Regions from separate parts of the Faecalibacterium sp. Marseille-P9312 genome, predicted to be linked through region 2. Evidence: a T-box and tRNA genes for the amino acid it is inferred to sense, from the RefSeq annotation. Region 2 holds a T-box; the other holds one or more tRNA genes.
The links. The T-box of region 2 lies ahead of F3G95_RS06780 (valine--tRNA ligase). A T-box ahead of a tRNA ligase gene usually reads a tRNA of that ligase, here a tRNA-Val.
Positions count from the first base shown of each region.

Region 1: it has a tRNA-Val gene. The T-box ahead of F3G95_RS06780 (valine--tRNA ligase) is inferred to sense a tRNA for this amino acid. The anticodon was not compared.

Region 1 covers NZ_CABVEW010000009.1:56,201-59,598, forward strand. Annotated here, with positions in the region: gene gltA (NADPH-dependent glutamate synthase) at 1-817, opposite strand, end outside; gene F3G95_RS08460 (sulfide/dihydroorotate dehydrogenase-like FAD/NAD-binding protein) at 819-1,664, opposite strand; tRNA gene F3G95_RS08465 (tRNA-Gly) at 1,981-2,056, shown strand; tRNA gene F3G95_RS08470 (tRNA-Val) at 2,064-2,139, shown strand; tRNA gene F3G95_RS08475 (tRNA-Asp) at 2,143-2,216, shown strand; tRNA gene F3G95_RS08480 (tRNA-Phe) at 2,385-2,457, shown strand; tRNA gene F3G95_RS08485 (tRNA-Gly) at 2,489-2,564, shown strand; gene F3G95_RS08490 (ABC transporter ATP-binding protein) at 2,763-3,398, shown strand, end outside.
Region 2 covers NZ_CABVEW010000007.1:4,960-8,357, forward strand. Annotated here, with positions in the region: gene F3G95_RS06780 (valine--tRNA ligase) at 1-1,489, opposite strand, end outside; T-box leader at 1,548-1,774, opposite strand; gene F3G95_RS06785 (bifunctional homocysteine S-methyltransferase/methylenetetrahydrofolate reductase) at 1,887-3,398, opposite strand, start outside.

The sequences.
Region 1 (3,398 bases), on a different contig from region 2:
TGGGCAGATAAGCCTTCATCAGGTTGGAGCGGGTGAGGAACTCGTTGGCGGAGTAGACGCCCTTCAGGCTCTCGCCCGGGATGCCCATGAAGCGGGGCAGGCCGGCACCGGAACCCACGAAGACGGCCTCATAACCGTACTCACCCATCAGCTCGTCGATGGTGAGCACCTTGCCGATGACCATGTTGCACTCGAAATCGACGCCCATCTTCTTGAGGCCGTCGATCTCCTGCTGGACGATGGCCTTGGGCAGACGGAACTCGGGGATGCCGTACATCAGCACGCCGCCGGCCACGTGGAGGGCCTCATAGACTGTGACCTTATAGCCCAGCTTGGCGAGGTCGCCTGCGGCGGTCAGGCCGGCAGGGCCCGCGCCGATGATGGCGACCTTGTGGCCGTTGGACGCAGGCACGACAGGGGCAGTGTGGACATTCTCACGGTGCCAGTCGGCCACGAAGCGCTCCAGACGGCCAATGCCGACGGGCTCGTTCTTGATGCCGCGGGTACACTTGCCCTCGCACTGGCTCTCCTGCGGGCAGACGCGGCCGCAGACGGCGGGCAGGGAAGAGGAACGATTGATGACCTGATAGGCGGCTTCGAAGTCGCCCTCGGCCACATGGCCGATGAACTCGGGGATGTCGATGCCGACGGGGCAGCCGGTCTGGCAGGGTTTGTTCTTGCAGTGGACGCAGCGCTTGGCCTCGTTCACGGCCATCTCGGCGGTGTAGCCCAGAGCCACTTCCTCAAAATTCTTGTTGCGGACGTTGGGGTCCTGGGTGGGCATGGGACACTTTTTGGGGTCCATATTGAAAGCCATTTTACATTCCCTCCTGAGTCTTGAACAGATTGCAGGCCTTTTCCCGGGCCTTGGCCTCAAAGGGGCGGTACATGGTGCCGCGGGCCATTGCCTCGTCGAAATCCACGAGGTCGCCGTCAAAGTCGGGGCCATCCACGCAGGCGAACTTGGTCTCGCCGCCCACGGTCAGGCGGCAGCCGCCGCACATGCCGGTGCCGTCGATCATGATGGGGTTCATGGAGACGATGCTCTTGAGGCCGTGCTTCTGGCAGGTCTTGACCACAAACTTCATCATGATGAGCGGACCGATGGTGATGACCAGGTCGTACTGGTTGCCGGCAGCCACCAGCTCGTCGAGGGCAGCGGTGACGACGCCCTTGGTGCCGTAGCTGCCATCGTCGGTCATGATCCGCAGCTCGTCGCTGCAGGCCTTGAACTCATCCTCGAGGATGAGCAGGTCCTTGCTGCGGAAGCCGACCACGCTGTGGACAACGCAGCCCTGCTCGTGGAGTTCACGGGCGATGGGCAGCGCAATGGCGCAGCCCACGCCGCCGCCGACGACGCAGACCTTCTTCAGGCCTTCCACCTCGGTAGCGCGGCCCAGCGGGCCGACGAAGTCGTGGACGCTCTGCCCCACTTCGAGGCTGTTCAGCTCCATGGTGGTGCCGCCGACGATCTGGAAGATGATGTCCACAGTACCCTTCTCGCGGTCATAGCCTGCGACGGTGAGGGGGATGCGCTCGCTGTCTTCAAACGGGCGCACAATGATAAACTGGCCGGGCTTTGCCTTTTTGGCAATGAGCGGGGCTTCAATGACCATCTTTGTAACGGTGGGGTTCAGCGCCACCTTTTCCGTGATCTTGTACATTGCGTTTGCTCCTTATTCCTATATTCTCCCCTGCATGAAAACACGCCTGTTCCTCGGTGCAGCAGCCCGAAGCGGCAGGCGCGAAAGTTCAGCAACGATTTGACAATCTTAATTATAACGACATTAAGAAAGGAAAGCAATTAAATTTTCTTCGCGTCAGCTGCGGCAAACTTGAACGGCGGCGCAGCTTTGTACGCAGTGGGGAGACGGAAATGTCCCTTTTTTCAAAAAATGCAAATTTGTAGTTGACAAGAGGCGAAAGCTGCGGTATAATAATCGACGTCGCCGGGAACGCCCGGCGCGCCACAATGGATATGCGGCCGTAGCTCATCTGGTAGAGCGCCACCTTGCCAAGGTGGAGGTAGCGAGTTCGAGCCTCGTCGGCCGCTCCATTTTTGTGGAAGTTTAGCTCAGCTGGGAGAGCATCTGCCTTACAAGCAGAGGGTCAGCGGTTCGAGCCCGTTAACTTCCACCATGTGGCCCGGTAGCTCAGTTGGTTAGAGCACCAGCCTGTCACGCTGGGGGTCGTCGGTTCGAGCCCGATCCGGGTCGCTTCGTCGGAATGTCAGCGGCTTGTCGGGCAATCTTGCAAGCAAGATTGCAGTGACAAGCGCTGAAATTCCTCCTCTTCCCCACAAAACCTTGCATTCGCAAGCTTTTGCGGGGACCCCGATTCAGGAGATGGATTCGGGGAAGTGCAGGGATAAATGCACTTTCTATGCCTCTGTAGCTCAGTCGGTAGAGCAGGGGACTGAAAATCCCCGTGTCATTGGTTCGATTCCGATCGGAGGCATCCCTAAACGGTGCAGTGATGTGCCGTATCTGCGGCCGTAGCTCATCTGGTAGAGCGCCACCTTGCCAAGGTGGAGGTAGCGAGTTCGAGCCTCGTCGGCCGCTCCAACATGAAGCCATCGTTTGTGCAGAGATGCACGACGATGGCTTTTTTCAACAGAAACTGCATCAAATGTTGACAATGCAGTGTGCTGAGCCGTATACTGAGACTATCGTGCAACAAACAGAGGCGGGCTGACCGCCTGCGGGAGTTCGGCCCGCGGGCGTTGGCTCGCCTCTGTGCTATGGGAAAGGGAGGGAAAACCAGTGATATTCGGCAAGTACATCAACCGCTATTATCTGCGCCACGCGCCCGCGCTGCTACTGGGCATCCTTGCGCTGCTGATGGTGGACTATATCCAGCTGCTTGTGCCGCAGCTCTATCGTCTGGTCATCAACGGCGTCAACCTTGGACAGGTGGTGGTGAGGGGCGAGACGATGCCTTTCACGAAAGAGGTGCTGTTCCAGCACATCTGCCTGCCCATGATATGGATCGTGCTGTTCATGGTGGTGGGGCGCTTTTTGTGGCGCATCTGCTTCTTCGGCACCAGCATCCGGGTGCAGGCGGATCTGCGGGAGAAGATGTTCGACCACAGCCGCCGTCTGTCCCAGCAGTACTATCAGGTGAACAAGGTCGGCAACCTCATGAGCCTCTACACCAACGACCTCGACACCATCCAGGAGTGCTTCGGCGACGGCATCCTGATGTTCTTTGACGCATTGGTGCTGGGTCTGCTGGCCCTCTACCGGATGTGGTGCATGGACAGACGCATGACCATGCTGGCCCTCATCCCGGCAGCGTTCATGTTTGCCATCGGCACCGTGATGGGCAAGACCATGACCAAAACGTGGGAGAAGCGCCAGCAGGCGTTCTCTGACCTGTCCGACTTTGCGCAGGAGAAC
Region 2 (3,398 bases):
GGTCTTCGCTCTCCTCATTGGGCCAGCCCAGAGTGCTGAAGGGCCACAGAGCGGAAGAGAACCAGGTGTCGAGGGTATCGGGGTCCTGGGTGAGCCTGGTGCCGCCGCACTTGGGGCAGGTGCAGGGTGCGCTCTTGGCGACCACAGTCTCGCCGCAGTCGTCGCAGTACCAGGCCGGGATCTGGTGGCCCCACCACAGCTGGCGGCTGATGCACCAGTCGCGGGTGTTCTTCATCCAGTTCATATAGTTCTTGGTGAAGCGCTCCGGCACGAACTTGATGTCGCCCTTCTCCACGCTCTCGATGGCGGGCTTGGCCAGAGGCTCCATCTTGACGAACCACTGCTTGGACACCATGGGCTCGATGGTGGAGTGGCAGCGGTAGCAGGTGCCGACCTCGTGCTTCAGCGGCTCGATCTCCTTCAGGAAGCCGCCCTCCTTCAGGTCCGCGAGGATGGCCTTGCGGGCCTCGAGGGTGGTCATGCCGGCATACTTGCCGCAGTCCAGCACATGAGGCTCGTTGACGGTGTTCTTGCCTGCAGCAAACAGAGCATCGGCAGCAGCCTTATCGGCAGCGCCGGTCATGCGACCGTCGTAGGTGAAGACGCGGACGATGGGCAGGTCATGGCGCAGGCCGACCTCAAAGTCGTTGGGGTCGTGGGCCGGGGTGATCTTCACGACACCGGTACCCTTGGTCATGTCGGCGTGCTCGTCGCAGACGATGGGGATCTCCTTGTTCAGCAGGGGCAGGATGACATGGCAGCCGTGCAGATGAGCATAGCGGGGGTCATCGCCGTTGATGGCAACAGCGGTATCGCCCAGCATGGTCTCGGGACGGGTGGTAGCCAGTTCCAGCATCTCGCCGGTCTCCTTGACCGGGTAGAGCAGGTGCCAGAAGCTGCCGTCCTTTTCCTCATACTCCACCTCGGCGTCGGAAATGGAGGTGTTGCAGTGGGGGCACCAGTTGACCATGCGGTTGCCGCGGTAGATGAGGCCCTTGTCGTACAGGCGGACAAAGACTTCCTTGACAGCCTCAGAGCAGCCCTCGTCCATGGTGAAGCGCTCACGCTCCCAGTCGCAGCTGCTGCCCAGCTTCTTGAGCTGGCTGACGATGCGGTTGCCGTACTTGGTCTTCCAGGCCCAGGCGCGCTCCAGGAAGCCGTCGCGGCCCACCATTTCCTTGGTCAGGCCCTCAGCACGCATGGCCTCCACGACCTTGGCCTCCGTAGCGATGGAAGCGTGGTCCGTGCCAGGCACCCACAGGGCGGCATAGCCCTGCATCCGCTTGGTGCGGATGAGGATGTCCTGCATGGTGTTGTCCACGGCGTGGCCCATGTGGAGCTGGCCGGTGACATTCGGAGGGGGCATCACGATGGTGTAGGGCTTCTTGTCGGGGTCGGCCTTGGTGTGGAAGCAGCCGCCATCCAGCCAGAACTGGTAGATGCGGTCTTCCACCTGGCTCGGATCATACTGTTTTGCAAGTTCTTTCATAGTATCCTCCCAGATGAATAATTGGAGTGGGACGAAAAAAGCCGCCCCACGGAGCGTTCCATGGGACGGCTGTAATATAACCGCGGTACCACCCAAATTGCACACGGCTTTCTGCCGCATGCCCCTTGATGCCCCGATAACGTGGGGCAGACCCGGAGGCGACTACTCTTGTTTCCCCGCCTCTGCTCAAAAGCGACAGCACGCCGCACCGCCATACCGGGTTTTCAGCAGCCCCCGGCTCTCTGGATGGCGAAAACGACACACACTCTTTTTCCTTGCATTTATAAAAAGAATATAGCGTTTTTTGTGCGTTTTGTCAATCTCTTTTTGTCCGGAACAAAATTTTCACATCCTTGTGCGGGGCCTTCGCTCCCTGCGTCAGGCAGATTTTTTCTTCTCACCCTTCCGCGTCCAGAAGCTCCGTTTTCAGCCGGGCAATGAGCCGCTCCATCAGGGCCACACGGTTGAAGGGGGTCATGAGATAGAAGCCGTCGGCGTAGGGCAGAGCCTCCCGGGCCATCTGCATCGACACCTCAAGGCCCAGCGCCTCGCCCTGCTCCCGGTCGAGGCCCGCGAAGCGCTGGATGATGTCCTCCTCCACATGGATGCCGTTGATCTCGTTTTCCATAAAGATTGCGTTCCGCTGGCTGACCACGGGCATGATGCCGGCCAGAATTTTAGCCCGTTCACCCAGTGTCTGACGGGCCTTGCGGAGATTCTCCACCGCCTGTGCCGACAGCACCGGCTGGGTCAGGAAGCCCGACATCCCATTTTCCAGCTTTTCCACGGCCCGGCGCAGCTCCACGTCAAAGTTCCGGGCGTTGAGGTTCAGCGCACCAAAGACGGTCATGGCCGAGGGCATCTCCCGACCCTCCCCGGCCAGCGAGACGATGTACTGGGCCAGCTTGCGGGAGTTGAACTGGTAGACATTCTTCACCTCGTCCCGCTCTGCGGTGGGGATGGGGTCGCCGGTGATAGCCAGCACCTCCCGCACGCCCTCGGCGTAAAGGCCCAGCAGAAGGGCCTTGGTGGCGTTGAGGTTGCGGTCGCGGCAGGTCATGTGGGGCAGAGCACACATTCCCAGTTCCCGGTGTACCCGGCAGGCCACGAGGGAGGAATCCATCCGGGCCTGTGCGATGGGGCAGTCGGCGATGGTCAGCAGGTCAGCGCCTGCGGCCTGCAGCCGCCGTGCGCCGTCCAGATAGCCGCTCAGGTCGGCCACCCGGGGCGAATCCAGTTCAATGGCGATGACCTTCTCGCCTGCGTTCAGTTTCCGCAGGAAGGCATCATCTTTTTCCACTGCCGGTGCAGTCCCGGTGGAAAGTTTCGTTGCCGGAGCGGCTTCGGTCTGCTGGGGCAGGGCATCCAGCTCTGCACGCAGGGCCGCGATGTGGGCGGGCGTCGTACCGCAGCAGCCGCCCAAAATACGGACGCCCGCAGCGGCGATCTGCCCCATCTCCCGGGCAAAATACTCAGGCTTGCCCTGATACAGCACCCGCGCCCGGGTGACCACCGGATAGCCCGCGTTGGGCATCACCGACAGGGGCAGCAGCGTCTCGCCAAGGCCCTGCACCAGTTTCTTCATCGCGCCGGGGGCCGAGACGCAGTTCAGGCCCACGGCGTCCACCACGCCGCTCTGCTCCATCCGGCGCAGCAGGTCGCGGAACAGCAGGCCCTCGCGGGTGTAGCCGTCCGGCAGCACCGCGAAGGACACCATGACAAAGGCGTCCGGCACGGCCACACGCAGTGCCTTTACCGCCTCCACAATGCCTACATCGGAGCTGAGCGTCTCGAACAGAAAGTTCTTTGCACCCAGTGCGGCGAACTGCTGCGCCACAAGGCCGTAGGCGCTGCTGGCCGGGGCAGCTTCGGTGTCCGGGGCCGGGCCGAGGTCAGCAAAGACGGCGGC